2 regions of the Paraburkholderia sp. RL18-101-BIB-B genome follow, and region 1 is predicted to be linked to the other one. Evidence: riboswitches for the same ligand, from Rfam matches in the RefSeq annotation. Region 1 holds a riboswitch; the other holds the start of a gene.
The links. A riboswitch is a leader RNA that binds a small molecule or an ion and turns the genes downstream of it on or off. The one in region 1 is predicted to bind glycine.
Positions count from the first base shown of each region.

Region 2: linked by a shared signal. The riboswitch ahead of P0D73_RS22195 (D-amino acid dehydrogenase) and the one ahead of gcvT (glycine cleavage system aminomethyltransferase GcvT) in region 1 are both predicted to bind glycine.

Region 1 covers NZ_JARESV010000006.1:97,231-107,033, reverse strand. Annotated here, with positions in the region: gene P0D73_RS12400 (UvrD-helicase domain-containing protein) at 1-1,596, opposite strand, end outside; gene P0D73_RS12395 (oxidoreductase) at 1,934-2,983, shown strand; gene P0D73_RS12390 (hypothetical protein) at 3,179-3,529, shown strand; glycine riboswitch at 3,679-3,779, shown strand; glycine riboswitch at 3,814-3,967, shown strand; gene gcvT (glycine cleavage system aminomethyltransferase GcvT) at 4,048-5,166, shown strand; gene gcvH (glycine cleavage system protein GcvH) at 5,231-5,611, shown strand; gene gcvP (aminomethyl-transferring glycine dehydrogenase) at 5,683-8,619, shown strand; gene P0D73_RS12370 (alginate lyase family protein) at 8,759-9,803, shown strand, end outside.
Region 2 covers NZ_JARESV010000015.1:146,820-156,622, forward strand. Annotated here, with positions in the region: gene gnd (phosphogluconate dehydrogenase (NAD(+)-dependent, decarboxylating)) at 326-1,363, shown strand; gene P0D73_RS22165 (HAD family hydrolase) at 1,379-2,071, shown strand; gene P0D73_RS22170 (ankyrin repeat domain-containing protein) at 2,154-2,690, opposite strand; gene P0D73_RS22175 (hypothetical protein) at 2,815-2,940, opposite strand; gene P0D73_RS22180 (phosphoketolase family protein) at 3,338-5,731, shown strand; gene P0D73_RS22185 (acetate/propionate family kinase) at 5,745-6,905, shown strand; gene P0D73_RS22190 (BON domain-containing protein) at 6,909-7,169, opposite strand; gene P0D73_RS22195 (D-amino acid dehydrogenase) at 7,291-8,502, opposite strand; glycine riboswitch at 8,687-8,780, opposite strand; gene P0D73_RS22200 (LysE family translocator) at 8,990-9,622, shown strand; gene P0D73_RS22205 (MFS transporter) at 9,653-9,803, opposite strand, start outside.

The sequences.
Region 1 (9,803 bases):
GGGCTCAGCCTTGGTGCCTTTGCGCTTGAGCCACTCCATGAACTCCAGCACGTTTTGCCACTTGGCCTGCGCCTGGCGTTCGTCGAACGCATCGTACAGATAAGCCTCGTAGTGGATCGCATCCATCAGTTCGTCGAGCAGCGTGCCGGCGGCATCCTTCTCGGCACGATCGGTGAGGCGCTGCATGAAGTCGCAGAACACGCGCATGGGTTCGATCTGCCGTGGCGACAGACGCGCCTCGATGCCGCCCATGTACACGGCCTCGAATAGCGACACCTTGGCCTGGCCCGCGAACGAGCCGAGCGCCTCGAGCGTCGTATTGCCGACGCCGCGCCGCGGCGTGGTGATCGCGCGGATGAACGCGGGGTCGTCGTTCGCGTTGGCGATCAAGCGCAGATAAGCGCAGATGTCCTTGATCTCGGCTTTGTCGAAGAACGATTGGCCGCCGGACAGCACATACGGAATCCGTTCACGCCGCAACACCTGCTCGAAAATGCGCGCCTGGAAGTTGCCGCGATACAGGATCGCGTAGTCGCGGAAATTCGCGCGCCGCTCGAACTTGTGTGCCGACAGGCGAAACACCACGGACTCGGCCTCGTGCTCTTCGTCGTTGCACGGCGTGACGGTGATCGTGTCGCCCATGCCGTGTTCGGACCACAGCTTCTTTTCGAACAGCTTCGGATTGTTCGCGATCACGTTGTTCGCGGCGGTCAGAATGCGCACCGTCGAGCGATAGTTCTGCTCCAGCTTGATCAGATGCAGCTTCGGAAAATCCTTGCTGAGCTGGCCGAGATTCTCGAGCGTCGCGCCGCGCCAGCCGTAGATCGCCTGATCGTCGTCGCCAACCGCTGTGAACGCCGCGCGCTTGCCGGCCAGCAGTTTCACCAGTTCGTACTGGCAGGCATTGGTGTCCTGATACTCGTCGATCAGCAGATAGCGCAATTTGTTCTGCCAGCGGTCGCGCACCTGCTCGTTCTTTTCGAAGAGTTCGGCGGGCAGACGGATCAGGTCGTCGAAATCGACCGCCTGATACGCATGCAGCGTCGCCACGTAATTGCGGTAGACGATCGCGGCCTGATGTTCGTCCTCGTTCGCGGCGATCGCGATCGCCTGCTCGGGCATGATCATGCCGTTCTTCCACAGCGAGATGATCGACTGGATCTTGCGGATAAAGCCCTTGTCCGTCGAACCGACCTGCTCCTGGATCATGCCGAAGCAGTCGTCCGAATCCATGATCGAGAACTGCGGCTTCAGGCCTACGTGCTCCGCTTCCTGTCGCAAAATCTGCACGCCGAGCGAGTGGAAAGTGCAGACCGTCAACTGATTGACGGGCACTTTGCGGCCTTCCTTGCCGGGCGTGGTCAGCGTCTTGCCTTCGAGCAGCTTGCCCACGCGCTCGCGCATTTCCAATGCGGCCTTGTTCGTGAACGTGACAGCGGCGATGTGACGTGGCTCGAAGCCCTTGGCCTCGATCAGGTGCGCGATCTTCTGCGTGATCACGCGCGTCTTGCCGCTGCCTGCGCCGGCGAGCACGAGACACGGACCGTCAAGATAACGGACCGCTTCATTTTGAGCGGGGTTCAGGCCTGCGGACATCGTCTGTGGATGGGTGATGCGGTTGAAAGCAGCGGTTGAGGGCGTAGCGGCGCGGCGACTGCCGGCCGAAGGCCCGGGGGCATGCTGCGCGGCCCCGGCGGCTGGAACGGGTGCCCTGCGCGGTGCGAGGGTGTTCCGGCCCGCTGCGGTTCGCGCGAGAGGAGCGATGTTAACACGGATGCATGCAACGGATGCCCGCCTCATAAAAGCAATATCCGATCAACATGCGCCGAGCCGACGACGCTGACGGTCCACCTTCAGGACATGCCACAATTGCGGTGTTGCGCGCCGTCGCCGCGGTGGCAAAGCGGCGCGCCGATTTTGCAGGAAGACAAGCATGTCCGCATCGCTGAAGATTGGATTGATGGGTTACGGTTTCGCCGGCGCGACCTTCCATGCGCCGGTGATCGAGCACTGCGGCCGCGCGAGCGTCGCGGCCATTGCCACGAGCCAACCCGAGCGCGCGCTCGCCGACTATCCGCATACAAAGGTGGTGGCCGACCTCGACGCGCTGCTGGCGCTCGAAGAAATCGACTGCATCGTGATCGCCACGCCGAACGATACGCACTTCGACCTGGCGCGCCGCACGCTGGAAGCGGGCAAGCACGTGGTGGTCGACAAACCGGTCACGCTGAACGCCGCCGACGCCCACACGCTGGCCAACATCGCGCTCGCCCGGAGCAAACTCTTCATACCGTTTCACAACCGTCGCTGGGACGGCGATTTTCTGACCGTGCGCGACCTGCTCGCGAGCGGCGAACTGGGACGGATCACGCAATACGAATCGCATTTCGACCGTTTCCGGCCTGAGGTGCGGCAGCGTTGGCGCGAAGAAGCGTCGCGCGGCGGCGGCTTGCTGCTGGACCTCGGGCCGCATCTGATCGACCAGACGCTGGCCCTGTTCGGCGCGCCGCAAACCGTGTCGGCCACCGTGCGCACCCATCGCGACGACGCCGGCGCACCCGACTACGTGCATATCCAGCTCGGCTACGGTGAGTTCGAAGTGGTGCTGCACGCCAGCGCGTTGACGGCACTGGTCGCGCCGCGCTTCACCATCCACGGCACGCGCGGCAGCTATATGAAATACGGCCTCGATACGCAGGAAGATCAGTTGAAGGCGGGTCTGCGGCCGGGCGACGAGGGTTTCGGCGCCGGCAATGCGGCCGGTGTGCTGCGCGTGCAGGAAGGCGATCAGGAGGTCGAGCGCGAGTTGCCGACGCGCAATGGCGACTACACCGGGTTCTACATCGCGGTGGCCGACGCCATCCAGCACGGCGTGAAATTCCCGGTCAGCGCGCAGGACGCCGTCGACGTAATGACGGTTATCGAGCTTGCGGCCCGCAGTTCGGAAGAAGGCGTCCGGCTGCCGTTTGAGCGGATTCGCTGACGGTTTGGCCTGCACGTCGAAATGGCTTGTGTACCTAAAACAGCACTCGCCGCCCACGCCGCGCGGGCCAAACCCTGACAAGCCCGAAAGGAACATAACGTTACAAATAAGGCCGCGCTGCCGGTCAGCGCGGCCCGGCAGTCATCCGTTGCTACCGGGTAGCACCACACAACGACAATGACTTCCGGAGAGTTCATGCCCCGTACTATCCGCGCGCTCGCCGCGTGCGCCTTGCTCAGTTCCCTCGCCGCCTGTGTGGTGGCGCCTCAACCCCAGCCGGCGCCTCGTCCCAACCCGCAACAGATCGCGGATCAGCGCCTGCGCCAGGTCGACGGCCGCATCGACAATCTCAGCCGCCGGATCGACAACCGCGTGAATCAGGGCTATTACCCGCCGCCCCAAGGCGGCGCGCTGCATCATCGCCTCGACGTGATCCGTCAGGAAGCGCACGACATGGCCGCGCAACATGGCGGCGGCCTCTCCAGCGACGAACAGCGCGTGCTGAATCAGGAACTGGACAACGCGGCGCACGCCATCGGCGAATAGTCGCGCCACGCGTCAGGTCAGGCACCAAAAGCGGCACGAGCGCGGCATCACGTCCCGCGCTTTTTTTGACAGGCGCGAGAGCGGTGCGTCAACCGCCGCGCCGCTCGCGGGCCTTTATTTGACAAGCCCCCGGCCCTCGCGTACATTCGCCGCACGCGTCGGGAGAGCGCGCTGGCCGCTGAAAATCGCAGGCCGCGCCGCCGAAGGGGCACACCCGCAAACTCTCAGGCAAAAGGACCGACCGCGTCGAAAAACCCGCGTCCAGGCAACATCGAGGCACTCGTTTTTCGCACTCTGGAGAGCGGCAGTAGCCGTCTGCATCGTTTAATCGAGCAGATTCTGGCAAGCTGCCCACCGAAGGGGCGCGCGTTTCACCGCGGCACGTCAATGTGATCACGGTGGCGCAATCTCTCAGGTATCGAGGACAGAGGGGTCATGCAGGACCACGCTCGCAGCCAGAAGGCCGCGAGGCGTAGCGCCGCATGGCCTTTTTTGTTTCGCGAGATGCCCGAGGCCCCATGACCGAACTCAAACACACCCCGCTTCACGCCACCCACCGTGCGCTCAATGCCCGCATGGTCGATTTCGGCGGCTGGGACATGCCTGTCAATTACGGCTCGCAAATCGACGAACACCGCGCCGTGCGCACCGACGCTGGCATGTTCGACGTCTCGCACATGTGCGTCGTCGATTTCACCGGCGAGCGCGTGCGCGCCTTCTTCGAATACGCGCTGGCGAACAATGTCGCCAAACTGCAAACGCTCGGCCGCGCACTGTACTCCTGCCTGCTGAACCCGGACGGCGGCGTGATCGACGATCTGATTGTCTATTACTTCGGCGAAGATCACTTCCGCGTGGTCGTGAACGCTGGCACCGCTGATAAAGACATCGCCTGGTTCGGCCAGCTCAACGCCGAAGGCGGCTTCGGCCTGACCATCACGCCGCGTCGCGACTTTGCGATCGTCGCCGTGCAAGGCCCGAACGCACGCGAAAAAGTCTGGCAAACCGTGCCGGCCGCGCGCGCCGCCACGGAAGCCTTGAAGCCCTTCAACGCCACTCGCATCGAAAACACGCCGTTCGGCGAATTGACCGTCGCCCGCACCGGCTACACCGGCGAAGACGGCTTCGAAATCATCGTGCCGGCGGATCACGTCGAAGCGCTGTGGAACGCATTGCAAGCCCAAGACGTGCGCCCGGCCGGTCTCGGCGCGCGCGACACGCTGCGCCTCGAAGCCGGCATGAACCTGTACGGCCAGGATATGGACGACAACGTCTCGCCGCTCGACGCCGGCCTCGCCTGGACCGTCGACCTCACCTCGCCGCGCGACTTCGTCGGCAAAGGCAAGCTGGAAGCGGACGGTTCGCAGGCCGCGTTCGTCGGCCTGATTCTGCTGAAGGACAACGGCAAGGCGGCAGGCGTGCTGCGTGCTCATCAGAAAGTCGTCACGCCGCAGGGCGAAGGCGAAATCACCAGCGGCACGTTTTCCCCGACCATGCAGGAATCGATCGCCTTCGCGCGCGTGCCGAAGGGCGTGCAGCCAGGCGACACCGTGCACGTTCAGATTCGTGACAAAAACGTTCCTGCAAGCGTGGTAAAACTGCCGTTCGTGCGCAATGGCAAAGTGCTTGCGGTTTAAGCAACCGGCGCGTTCGTCCACTTTTTTCAAGTCACTACCGAATCACACCGCATAGGAGCATCCGATGAGCATCCCGGCCGATCTGAAATACACCGAATCGCACGAATGGGTCCGCACCGAAGCGGACGGCACGCTGACGGTCGGCATCACCGACCACGCGCAGGAAGCGCTCGGCGACATCGTCTTCTTCGAAGTCCAGGAACTGGGCAAGACCGTCACGGCAGGCGACACCGTCGCCGTCATCGAATCGGTGAAAGCCGCTTCCGATATCTACGCGCCGGTTTCGGGCGAAATCATCGAAGCGAACACCGCCGTGGCCGACACGCCTGATTCGGTCAACAGCACGCCGTACGAAAGCTGGCTCTTCAAGATCAAGCCGGCTGCGGACGCCACGCAGGACCGTCTGATCGACGCCGACGCGTACACCAAGTCAATCGGCGCCTGATTCACCTTTACGTTTAACCCGACAGGTGCGGTGTCCTTTTCGAACGGACAGCCGCACCGCCAGGAACACCCATGAAGCTCGAACACCCGGATCGTCTGATGAACCGCACTCCTCTCTCGCTCGCCGCGCTCGAAGTGCATGACGCCTTCGCCGAACGGCACATCGGCCCGGACGCGGCCGACCAGCACGCGATGCTCGAAGCCCTCGGCTTCGCGTCGCGCGCCGCGCTGATCGACGCCGTCATTCCGAAGACGATCCGCCGCACCGAAACGCTGCCGCTCGGCCCCTTCGCGCAACCGAAGAGCGAAGCGGAAGCGCTCGCCGCGCTGCGCGAACTCGCGGACAAGAACCAGGTGTTCCGCTCGTACATCGGGCAGGGCTATTACAACGCGCACACGCCGACGGTGATTCTGCGCAACGTGCTGGAAAATCCGGCGTGGTACACCGCGTACACGCCGTATCAGCCAGAAATTTCGCAGGGCCGTCTGGAAGCGCTGCTGAACTTCCAGCAGATGATCGTCGACCTGACGGGTCTGGCGATCTCGAATGCGTCGCTGCTCGACGAAGCCACGGCCGCGGCTGAAGCAATGACGCTGCTGCAACGCATCGGCAAGCCGAAGTCGAACGTGTTCTACGTGGCCGACGACGTGCTGCCGCAAACCATCGAAGTGGTGAAGACGCGCGCCACGCCGGTCGGCATCGAAGTGAAAGTGGGCCCGGCTGCGGAAGCGGCGAACGCGAATGCGTTCGGTGTGCTGCTGCAATACCCCGGCGTGAACGGCGACGTGCGCGACTACCGCGCGCTCACCGAAGCAATCCATGCAGCGGGCGGCCACGTGGTGGTCGCCGCCGACCTGCTCGCGCTGACCGTCCTCACGCCGCCGGGCGAATGGGGCGCGGACGTGGCCGTCGGTAACACGCAGCGCTTTGGCGTGCCGGTCGGCTTCGGCGGCCCGCATGCGGCATACCTCGCCGTGCGCGACGAATTCAAGCGTCAGATGCCGGGCCGTCTCGTCGGCGTGACCGTCGACGCGCAAGGCAACCCCGCATTGCGTCTCGCGCTGCAAACGCGTGAGCAACATATCCGCCGCGAAAAGGCCACCTCGAACGTGTGTACCGCGCAAGCGCTGCTCGCGATCATGGCCAGCATGTACGCCGTCTATCACGGCCCGCACGGTCTGAAGACGATCGCGCTGCGCGTGAACCGCATCGCCGCGTTGCTGGCGGAAGGCGCGAAGCAGCTCGGCTACACGCTCACCAACGAAACGTTCTTCGACACGCTCACGTTCGAATCCGGCGCGCGTACGCAAGCGCTGCACGACGCCGCGCAAGCGAAGCGCATCAATCTGCGCCGCGTGAGCGACACGCAAGTCGGCCTGTCGATTGACGAAACCACCACGCGCCGCGATCTGGCCGATCTGCTCGAAGTGTTCGCGCAAGCCGCGGGCGCGAAAGACGTGCCGCAAGTCGACACGCTCGACGAAAAGCTTGCCGCGTCGAACACGGCGTCGGTCCCCGCCGCGCTCGAACGCACCAGCGCGTACCTCACGCACCATGTGTTCAACCGTCACCATTCGGAAACGGAAATGCTGCGCTATGTGCGCAGCCTGTCGGACAAGGATCTTGCGCTCGACCGCTCGATGATTCCGCTCGGCTCGTGCACGATGAAGCTGAACGCGACCTCGGAAATGCTGCCGGTCACGTGGCCTGAATTCGGCCAGATCCATCCGTTCGCGCCGGCTGAGCAAACCGTCGGCTACCGCGAAATGATCGATCAGCTCGAAGAGATGCTGGTCGCGGCCACCGGTTACGCTGCCGTGTCGCTGCAGCCGAACGCCGGCTCGCAAGGCGAATACGCCGGCCTGTTGATCATTCACGCGTATCACGCGTCGCGCGGCGAAGCGCATCGCAATGTCTGCCTGATTCCTGCTTCGGCGCACGGCACGAACCCGGCGTCGGCGCAGATGGCCGGCATGCAGGTGGTCGTGGTGGCGTGCGACGCGCAAGGCAACGTCGATATCGAAGACCTGCAGAAGAAGGCCGATCAGCACGCCGACAAACTCGCGGCGATCATGATCACGTATCCGTCCACGCATGGCGTGTTCGAGCAGAACGTGCGTGAAATCTGCGAGATCGTGCACGCGCACGGCGGCCAGGTGTATGTGGACGGCGCGAACATGAACGCGATGGTCGGCCTGACCGCGCCGGGTCAGTTCGGCGGCGACGTCTCGCACCTGAACCTGCACAAGACCTTCTGTATTCCGCACGGCGGCGGCGGCCCGGGCGTCGGGCCGGTCGCGGTCGGCGCGCATCTCGCGCAGTTCTTGCCGAACCAGATTTCGTCGGGCTATGAACGCGCGCCGAACGGCATTGGCGCGGTGTCGGGCGCACCGTACGGTTCGGCGTCGATCCTGCCGATCTCGTGGATGTATATCGCGATGATGGGCGCGAAGAATCTCACCGCCGCGACCGAAACCGCGATCCTCAACGCGAACTACGTCGCGAAGAAACTCGCGCCGCATTATCCGGTGCTGTATTCGGGCCCGGGCGGACTGGTCGCGCACGAATGCATTCTCGATCTGCGTCCGATCAAGGAAACCAGCGGCATCACCGTGGACGACGTCGCCAAGCGTCTCGCCGACTACGGCTTCCACGCGCCGACAATGAGCTTCCCGGTGCCGGGCACGCTGATGGTCGAGCCGACCGAATCGGAATCGAAGGAAGAACTCGACCGTTTCATCGAAGCGATGATCGCGATCCGCGAGGAAATCCGCGCCGTCGAAGAAGGCCGCTCGGACCGCGAAGACAATCCGCTGAAGCACGCGCCGCACACGGCAGCGGTGGTCATCGCGAATGACTGGAAGCACGCGTATGCGCGCGAAACCGCGGCGTATCCGCTGCCCACGCTGATCGCGAAAAAGTACTGGCCACCGGTCGGCCGCGCGGACAACGTGTACGGCGACCGCAACCTGTTCTGCTCCTGCGTGCCGATCGCCGACTACGAGTAAGCTGGACAGTTATCGCGCATCGCCCGTTGCCTCGAAAAGAGGCGGCAGGGCGGTGCGTGGTTCTGCCCTCGGTTCTCTGTCGCTCCTGGCCGCAAACGGCTAACATCACACACCGAATCAGCCTAACGAGGAGTTTCGCATGGCGCGAAAGGTGCGATTGATGCAAAGCCGGACCGAAGCAACGCGAGCGCCGACATGGCGGCAAGCCTGCACGCTGCTGTTGGCTGGCGCAGCCGTGCTGCTGCCGCTGCGGCAAGCACAGGCCGCGATGAATTTTTGTGCGGCGCCCGCCCTGCAAACCAGCGAACGCACGAACGCCGATCCCGGCGTGAAAGCGCTGGTGAGCAATGTGCAGGCGCATCTGAACGATCAGCCGCATGCGCTGGCGAAACTGCACACCGAAGGCACGCTGCCGCACGAGGGCATTTACGACCAGAGCGTCGAAGCGGAGAAAGATCTCGATCTGTTGCGCGACGCCGCGCTCGCCTGGCGCGCCACCAGCGACGACCGCTATCTCAAGCTCGTCGACCGCTTGTTGTTTGCCTGGGTCACGACCTATCAACCGAGTTTCAATCCGATCGACGAAACCCGTTTTGAAGGACTGATTCTCGCGTACGACATGACGGCAAGTGCGTTGCCGGTGAAAACGCGCAATGCGTCGATGGCGTTCCTGACGAAACTCGCGAACGGCTACATCGGCCAAATCGACGCGCAACCTCGGCCGCTCAAAGGGACGTTCAAGAACAACTGGCAGAGTCATCGGATCAAACTGATTGCGATGGCCGCGTTCACGCTCGATAACCGCAAGATGATCAACGCGGCGCAGCGTCTGTTTGTCGAGCATATCGGCGACAACATCGAGCCAGATGGTTCGACAATCGATTTCAGCGAACGCGACGCGCTGCATTATGTCACCTACGATCTGCAGCCACTCGTGACGGCCGCGCTCGCCGCGCGCCGCCATAACCGTAACTGGCTGCCGGAAAAGGGCGCGGACGGCGCCTCGCTGCAAGCCGCGCTCAACTGGCTGGAGCCGTATGCGGCCGGCAGCAAGACGCATGAAGAATTCGTGCATTCGAGCGTTCCGTTCGATGCAAGACGTCGCGAGGCCGGCTTGCCCGGCTATTCGGGTCAGTGGGACCCGAAGAACGCGACGGAACTGTTTCACCTGGCGGCGCGCCTCG
Region 2 (9,803 bases), on a different contig from region 1:
GAATCGAAGCCTGCGCGGGCGCCATGCCGCGCAACCCTGACGCGAGCGCACGCTGCGCAGGAACTTTACGCCGCGCAAAACCTCTGCAAAAAGGCGTATCGTCTTTCGATGCATGGGCGATGCCCGCTTCGCTGCAAGAGCGAATCAGGGCTGCTACCGTGTGTCCGGCGCACGCGAAGAAAGACCACTACAGTAAGTGTGGCCACGTGCGATTCCTGACGCCGCCACTGAAGCGCTCAGCGAAAACGCAACATAGCCGCGGTAGAACGAAGCAAAACGTCGAAGCAAATCCAGCAGCGCAACAAGGCACTTTCCGGAGCGAGATATGCAGCTAGGCATGATTGGATTGGGGCGCATGGGCGCCGACATGGTGCGGCGCCTGACGAACGGCGGTCAGCACTGTATCGCCTTCGACGTGCAACCGGCGGCGGTGGAGAGGCTGAAACAGGACGGCGTAGCGGGCGCGGCGTCGCTGGAAGACCTCGTCGCGCAACTCGAGAAGCCGCGCGCCGTGTGGCTGATGGTGCCCGCCGCCGTGGTCGACATGACGCTGGAGAAACTCGTGCCGTTGCTGGAGCCGGGCGACATCGTGATCGACGGCGGCAACTCCTATTACCACGACGACATCCGCCGCAGCGCCGAACTGGCCGAGCGCAAACTTCACTATGTGGACGTCGGCACCAGCGGCGGCGTGGCGGGCCGCGAGCGCGGCTACTGTCTGATGATCGGCGGCGAGCCTGAGGTCGTGAAGCGGCTCGAACCGATTTTCGCGACGCTCGCGCCGGGTGCCGGCTCAGAGCCGGCCACGCCGGGCCGTGTCGCCGGCTCGAGCACCGCGGATCAAGGCTTCCTGCATTGCGGGCCGCAGGGCGCGGGGCACTTCGTCAAGATGGTCCACAACGGCATCGAGTACGGCATGATGGCCGCGTACGCCGAGGGTCTGAACATTCTGCATCACGCCGACGCCGGCAAGCAGGCGCGCGAGGCTGACGCCGAAACCTCGCCGCTGCGCCGACCCGAGCTGTACCAGTACGATCTGAATCTCGCCGACGTCACCGAAGTCTGGCGGCGCGGCAGCGTGATCAGTTCATGGCTGCTCGATCTGATCGCCGGGTCGCTCGTTAGCGATGTCGAGCTGAAAAACTACGCAGGACGCGTATCCGATTCAGGCGAGGGGCGCTGGACCGTGGCGGCCGCCATCGACGAAGGCGTGCCTACGCCGGTGCTGAGCGCGGCGCTGTTCGCGCGTTTCAGTTCGCGCGGCGAGGCGGATTTCGCGAACCGGGTGCTCTCGGCCATGCGGAAGGATTTCGGTGGCCACGCCGAGAAATCGGCCACGCCGTCCGATAAGCCGAAAAGCTGATTCCAGGGAGCCGCGATGCAAGCCACCACCTCCACGCCGCACGACGTCGTGTTTCTGTTCGACTGCGACAACACCTTGCTGGACAACGATCATGTGCTCTCGGATCTGCGCGCGCACATGATGCGCGAGTTCGGCGCGGAGAACAGCGCGCGGTACTGGGAAATCTTCGAGAACCTGCGCACCGAGCTCGGCTATGCCGACTACCTGGGCGCGCTGCAGCGCTATCGCTCGGAGCATCCGCGGGACACGCGGCTGTTGTTGATGTCGTCGTTCCTGATCGACTATCCGTTTGCGAACCGCCTGTATCCGGGCGCGCTGGATGCGCTCCGGCATGTGGGCGAGCGCGGTCCCACGGTGATTCTCTCCGACGGCGACGTGGTGTTCCAACCGCGCAAGATCTCCCGTTCTGGGCTATGGGACGAGGTCGAAGGGCGCGTGCTGATCTACATCCATAAAGAGTTGATGCTCGATCAGGTGATGGAGTGCTATCCCGCGCGCCACTATGTCATGGTCGACGACAAGCTGCGCATTCTCACAGCCATGAAAAAGGCATGGGGCGCGAAACTGACGACGGTGTTTCCCCGCCAGGGGCACTATGCATTCGATCCGAAAGAGATCTCCAGCAATCCGCCGGCGGATGTGACGGTGGAGCGGATCGGCGAGTTGGCGGAGATCGACGTGGAGTCGTTGTTGGCTGAGAAACGCTAGAGGGTTCGCGGCGCTGGCGCGTCTCCATGTATGTGTCATGCACATGGAGAGCAACAGCGCCGCGGGCCAATACCGGTTCGCTCTATGAACCGAGTTCTTTCAGGCGCGCTTGCGCATCGCCGGCGCCCATGCGGGCCGCCGCATCCAGTGCCGTCACGCCGTTCGCATCGCGGGCCTTCGGGTCCGCGCCATGCGCTATCAGCAATTCCATGATCGCCGTGCGATTGAACATCGCCGCAATCATCAACGCGGTGCGTCCGTCCGGCGACGCCCCTTCGACATCCGCACCATGCGCGAGCAAGGTTTCGATCACGGTGTCGAAGCCCTTGAACGCCGCGCCTGCAATTGGCGTCTGTCCATTGTCGTTACGCAGATCGGGATCGGCGCCGTGTTCGAGCAGCGTGCGCACGGCGTCCGCGTGACCGTGGTAGCTGGCGAGCATGACGAGGCTGTCACCTTTGTCGTTGCGCAGATTCGGCGGCACGCCTTTTTCGATCACCGCCGCGAGCATGGCGGCATCGCCGCTCCGCGCGAGGTCGAAAACCTGGTGCGCCAGTTCGAGCAACTCCGGGTCGATCGGCTGGCCGGAGGGCGGGGAGGTATCAGCGTGGTCCGTCAATGGAATCTCCTTGCAATCAGGCTGGGCGCCCCAGGTCTCGGGAAGGCGGGAGACCACACGTGAAGGCGCCGGGAAGATTGCTCAGGATACACATTTTGCGCCGGCGACGCCCGCGCAGCGGCACTCAGGCATGGCCGAACAGCTTGACCAGCAAGCCGAACACGCCGACCAGAATGGCGACACCCGCGAACAGGAACACCAATGTCAGAACAAGGATCAACGGCGCTTTGAGGCGACTGGGTGTCGGCATGATGGAATGTTTGGTAAGGGGCGAGCAAGGTGGTACGCGCCAGATGCGGTCCGCCGTCGCGCATGAAGCATGAGCAGCTTAAAGGCATTCGCTTAATACGCGCTTAAAGTCTAACGCATGCGTCATGAGGCGGAATGTGATCACAGTCGCGCAGTCGCAGATGGATCAAGCTTTGGACGATTGCGTCGAACCATGCGGCCCGCTTCCTGTCACACTGACGATCACCAGACAAGGGCGCAAAGGCCCGCTGCCACGGGCCTTTGCCCTTACGCTTTCGTTGTGTCATCCGCATGACAGCATGGCCGGTACCGCTGATTTCTTTCGCGCCGGCCGCCTCACGAATCATCGTTGCCGCATCCGCCAACCTGCCTGACAGTCCTTTCCAAGGAGTGACACCATGGCTGAAGCAACCTCTCATCCCACGCCGCCGCAAACATTAGACGCCGACACGTTGCGCAACATGGACCGCTACTGGCGAGCCTGCAACTACCTGTCGGCCGGCATGATCTATCTGCGCGACAATCCGCTGCTGCGCGAACCACTGAAGCCCGAACACATCAAGAACCGCCTGCTGGGCCACTGGGGTTCGGACCCGGGGCAGAGTTTCCTGCTCGTGCATCTGAACCGGCTCATCAAAAAGCTCGATCTGGACATGATCTACGTGGCCGGTCCCGGTCATGGCGCGCCGGCCACGCTGGCTCATTGCTATCTGGAAGGGCACTACTCGGAAATCTACCCCGACCGCAGCGAAGACGAAGCCGGCATGCAGCGCTTTTTCCGGCAGTTTTCGTTTCCCGGCGGCATCGGTTCGCATTGCACACCCGAGACGCCCGGCTCGATTCACGAAGGCGGCGAACTCGGCTATAGCCTCTCGCACGGCTACGGCGCCGCGTTCGACAATCCCGATCTGATCGTCGCCGTGATGATCGGCGATGGCGAAGCGGAAACCGGCCCGCTCGCCACCTCCTGGCACTCGAACAAATTCCTCAATCCGATCCGCGACGGCGCGGTGTTGCCGGTGCTGCATCTGAACGGCTACAAGATCGCCAATCCGACCATTCTCGCGCGCATTCCCCGCGAGGAACTCGAAGCTTTGCTGACCGGCTACGGCCACAAACCGTATTTCGTCGAAGGCGACGATCCCGCCGTCATGCATCAGCAGATGGCCGTAACGCTCGAACAGTGCATCGGCGAAATCCGCGCGATCCAGCAGCGTGCGCGTGAAAGCAACGACGCGTCGCGGCCGCGCTGGCCGATGATCGTGCTGCGTTCGCCCAAAGGCTGGACTGGCCCGAAGGAAGTCGACGGACACAAGGTGGAAGGTTCGTGGCGCGCGCATCAGGTGCCCGTGCTCGATCCGGTGACCAACGGCAAGAGCCTGAAGCTGGTGGAAAGCTGGCTGCGCAGTTACGAGCCCGAGACGCTGTTCGACGAAGCAGGGCGCCTCGTGAAAGAACTGCGCGAACTCGCGCCCGTGGGCGCGCGCCGCATCAGCGCCAATCCGCATGCAAACGGCGGCTTGCTCTGCAAGACACTCGACATGCCGCCGTTTCGCGATTATGCGGTGGCGGTCAAAAAGCCGGGCGGCTCGTACACGTCGCCGACCGAGGTGCTCGGCAAGTTCCTGCGCGACGTGATGCGCAACAACATGACGAACTTCCGCGTGTTCGGCCCCGACGAGACCGCGAGCAACAAACTGACCGCGATCTATGAAGCGTCGGAAAAAACCTGGCTCGCGCAAACCGAGCCGAGCGACGCAGACGGCGGCGACCTCGCGGTAGACGGCCGCGTGATGGAAATGCTCAGCGAACACACGCTCGAAGGCTGGTTCGAAGGCTATGTGCTGACCGGCCGCCACGGTTTGTTCGCCACGTATGAAGCCTTCGTCCACGTGATCGACTCCATGTTCAACCAGCACGCCAAGTGGCTGGAGAAAGCCAAGCGCGATCTCGGCTGGCGGCAGCCGGTGCCATCGATCAATCTGCTGATCACGTCGCTCGTGTGGCGTCAGGATCACAACGGCTTCACGCACCAGGACCCCGGCTTTCTCGATGTCGTCACGAATAAAAGCCCGGACGTGGTGCGTATTTATCTGCCGCCGGACGCGAACTGCCTGTTGAGCGTCGCCGATCATTGCCTGCGTTCGCGCGACTACGTCAACGTGATCGTCGCCGACAAGCAGCCGCACCTGCAGTATCTCGACATGGACTCGGCGGTCACGCATTGCACCAAGGGCATCGGCATCTGGGACTGGGCGTCGACGGATCAGGGCGTCGAGCCGGATGTGGTGATGGCCTGCGCGGGCGACATCGCGACCATGGAGGCGCTCGCCGCCGTGCAGATTCTGAAGGAGCAGTTCGCCGACCTGAAGATCCGCTTTGTCAACGTGGTCGATCTGTTCCGCCTGATGCCCGAGCATGCGCATCCGCACGGTTTGTCCAACCGCGATTTCGATTCGCTGTTCACCGCGACCAAGCCGGTGATTTTCAACTTCCACTCGTATGCGTCGCTGGTTCACAAGCTGACCTATAACCGCACGAATCACGACAACCTGCATGTGCACGGCTATCACGAGAAGGGCAACATCAACACGCCGCTCGAACTGGCGATCATCAACCAGGTCGACCGCTTTTCGCTGGCGATCGACGTGATCGACCGCGTGCCGAAGCTGCGCGGTGTCGGCGACCATGCGAAGGAATGGTTGCGTGGCCAGATCATCGAACATCTGGCTTATGCACATTCCGAAGGCATCGATAAGGAAGAAATCCGCAACTGGACGTGGAAAGGCTGAGCGAGGCATGACCATGCACACTGAAAACAGCGCTGACGATCGAACGATTCTGGTGTTGAACAGCGGTTCGTCGTCGCTGAAGTTCGGGCTGTTCAAGCACGCGGGCGATGACGAATCCCTGTTGCTGGAAGGCAGTGCGGAAGGCATCGGGCGTGACGACGGCAGTTTGCGGATCAAGGCGCCCGACGGCCGGGTGCTGGTGCAGCAGGAGCGCGTACTCGAATCGCAGATCGATGCGTTGCAAAAGCTCGCCCATGTGCTCACGGAGCAGCACCATGCGCGGCCTTCGGCAGTGGGGCATCGGGTGGTGCATGGCGGACCCCATCTGCGCGCGCATCAGCGCATTACCGCCGACGTGCGCCGTCAATTGCATGATGCCGTGCACTTCGCGCCGCTGCATATTCCGCCTGCGCTTGCGTTGATCGACGAGGCCGAGAAGATTTTCGACGACGCGCCGCATTTCGCCTGTTTCGACACGGCGTTTCACGCGACACTGCCGCCGCGCGCGGCACACCTTGCGTTGCCGCGCCGCTATGCGGAAGCCGGTGTGATGCGCTATGGCTTTCACGGTCTCTCGTACGAATCGCTGGTGACGCGGCTCGGCGCCGACTTGCCGGCGCGCGCCGTGTTCGCGCATCTCGGCAACGGTTCGAGCGTGTGCGCGTTGCGCGACGGCCAATCGATCGATACGTCGATGGGTTTGACGCCGACCGGCGGCGTGCCGATGGGCACACGCAGCGGCGATCTCGACCCAGGCGTGCTGCTGTATCTGATGCGCGTGGAGAAGCTCGACGCCGGCGCATTGGAGACGCTGCTGAATCGCCAGAGCGGCCTCGCCGGTTACGCGGATGGCGAAAGCGATATGCAAGCTCTGGAAAAACGCGCAGCAGCGGGCGATGCCAATGCGTCACTCGCGCTCGATGCGTTCGCGACCGCCGTGCGCAAGACGATCGGCGGCTATGCGGCGTTGCTGGGCGGAATCGATTTGCTGGTGTTTACCGGCGGCATCGGCGAGCACAGCGGAGAGATTCGCAGGCGCGTGTGCGACGGGCTGGCTTTCATGGGGCTAACGGAAAGCGATCCGGCGGGCAAGGTGAGGGCGATTCACACCGAAGAGGAAAAGCAGATCGCGCGGCATTGCCGCATGCTGCTGCGGCAAACGCAGACCGGCTGACCTTCACCTTGCCTTGACGACGGTGTGATCCGACACGCCCGTTACGCCGAACAGGCGTGTCACGTCTTCGAGCGCCGCGGTGCGTTGCTGATCGCGTTGCAGTTCGCCGCGCAGCGTAATGCGGCCGCGCGAGACGTGGACTTTCACGGCGTGTTCGGGGACCGCGGCGTCCCAGGCGAGACGCCGGGTCGCCTCCGCGGCGATCTGCGCGTCGCTCAGGCGTGCGCTGTCTGCCTTGTGGTTCGCTGCACGGGTGTAGGGCATGGAGTTCTCCGCGGCACTGATGCGTATGGGGAGAACACTAGCAGAAGTGGCGAATTTTGCATTCGGCGGCGGCAGTGGTGACATCGCGCTACCGCCGCCTGCAAAACCCTGTCAGCAAGCGCTACTGAATCGCGCCCGCCAACACCTGCGCCGTCGCGGCCGACAACGTCCAGCCCAGATGTCCATGCCCGGTGTTGTAGAACACGCCGCGCCGTTTGCCGCGGCCCACCTTGGGCAACATGCTCGGCAGCACCGGCCGCAAGCCCGCCCACGGAATCACACGCGAGGTCGACACCTCGGGGAAATAACGCCGCGTCCAGTCCACCAGCGGCGCGATCCGGTCCGAACGGATATCGCGGTTGAAGCCGTTGATCTCCGCCGTGCCGGCCACGCGAAAACGATCCACGCCGAGCCGGCTCGTGACGATCTTCGCGCTGTCGTCGAGCAGGCTCACCCACGGCGCGCGCTGCTGGCCGAGTTCGTCTTCGAGACAGACGGTGATCGAATAGCCTTTGACAGGGTAGATGTTCACGTGATCGCCCAGCATCGACGCGAAATCGCGGCTCTTCACGCCCGCGCACACGACGATCCGCTCGAACGCGAACCGCTGCGACTCGCCTTCGAGGTCGACCGTCAGCGTAAAGCGGCCCTCGGCGGGCTGCTCGATCGACGTGATCTGCGCGTCGTAATGAAACTCGACGCCGTGCCGCACACACGCCTGAGCGAGGCCGCGCGTGAACTTGTGAATATCGCCGGTCGAATCGGACGGTGTGAAAAAGCCGCCGTAAAAATCGCCGTGCAGCGTGGGCTCGATGCCATGCAGCTCGCTCGCCGTCACCGGATTGCGGTCGAGCCCGCCTTCGCGCAGCAGTTCGTTCACCTTGCTCGCGGCGTCGAATTCCTTGCGGGTCTTGTAGATGTGCAGAATGCCGCGCCGCTCCAGATCGAAGTCGATGCCTTCGGTCTCGGCGATCGAAAACAGATGTTCGCGCGCGGCAATCGCGAGCCGCACGGTTTCAACCGTGTTCGTCCGGTAGTGTGGAATCTCGCGCAGGAATTCGCCCATCCACGAGTACTTGTGCCAGGTGGGCGTGGGGTTGAGCAGCAAGGGGGCGTCGCGCGTGAGCATCCAGCGCAGGCCTTTCATGACGGTGGCCGCGCTGTTCCAGACTTCGGCATTGCTGGCGGACAACTGGCCGCCGTTGGCGAACGAAGTCTCCATCGCCGCATAGCGATGGCGCTCGAAGACGGTAACGTGGTGGCCGCGCTGAGCGAGGGCGTGAGCGGTCGTGACGCCGGTAATGCCGGCGCCGATAATGGCGATTCGTGACATGACATGGTCCAGAGTAGTTGAGCATCACCGGTGTCGATTTCGTGTCGAAACCGGCGTCGATGCCCCATCTGTCCATGTACCTGAGAGTTTCTTCCCCGCGGCAGCCGGGCCCGATGCGAGCCGTGTGCGGGGAATCCCCTTCGGTGGGCGCACAGGGTAGTCCAGTGCGCCGCTCTCCAGATGTTCCTGCTGCGCGGTCCTTTTGCCTGAGAGTTTCCGGGGCGGTTGCTCCGTCGGCGTCGTCACGAACGTCTGACGATCTCTCCCGCGCTGCATTGCAGAACGGCTCGACAATACCGTTCAAAAAATTTCACCGCAAGTCTTTCCTGCGATGCACTGCGCAAGCGGCGGTCTGAAACTGCTTGAGTGGAGATGAAGGCGGGGCATGCGTCGCTACGAATTTTCGGGCCCGTATATCGCGCCGGAATGGCCGGCATCGGCTATATTTGGCGGCACCGCCCAACCTTCATTTGCAGAGGAGAATGACGTGCCCGCTTTCCCAACGCTGCTCGCCTTCGGTCTGGTCTCGCTCGGCATGGTGCTCACGCCGGGGCCGAACATGATCTATCTGATCTCGCGATCGCTCTGCCAGGGGCGGCGCGCAGGCCTCGTTTCGCTCGGTGGTGTCGCGCTCGGCTACGTGTTCTACATGTTCTGCGCCGCGTTCGGCATCACGGCGCTGCTGTTGACGGTGCCGTACGCGTACGACGCGTTGCGCTTCGGCGGCGCGCTCTATCTGCTGTATCTGGCGTGGCAGGCGGTCAAGCCGGGCGGCCGTTCGCCGTTCCAGGTCCGCGATCTGCCGCACGACAGCCGCCGCAAGCTGTTCACAATGGGCCTCGTCACCAACCTCGCGAATCCGAAGATCGCGGTGATGTATCTGTCGCTGCTGCCGCAATTCATTTCGCCGGGGCACGGCAGCGTGCTTGCGCAGTCCATTGCGCTTGGCTGCGTGCAGATCGTCATCAGCGTGACGGTCAATGCGCTGATCGCGAGCATGGCGGGTTCGATCGCCGTGTTTCTCGCCGGCCGTCCGATGTGGCTGCTGATGCAGCGCTGGCTGATGGGCACCGTGCTCGCCGGACTCGCGGTACGCATCGCGTTCGATTCGCGTCGTTGATTCGCTTGAGACGCGCTATCCGTTGCCGGATCAGCCAGACCCGGCACCCGAGCCTCTGAACACCCAGCCGTTGAACAGCGCCCCGCAGAGCATCAACGCGCTGGTGATGAGGAACACCGCCTGCATGCCGAAATGCGCGCCGGCAAAGCCGCCCGCGAGCGGCCCCGCCACCTGGCCCGCG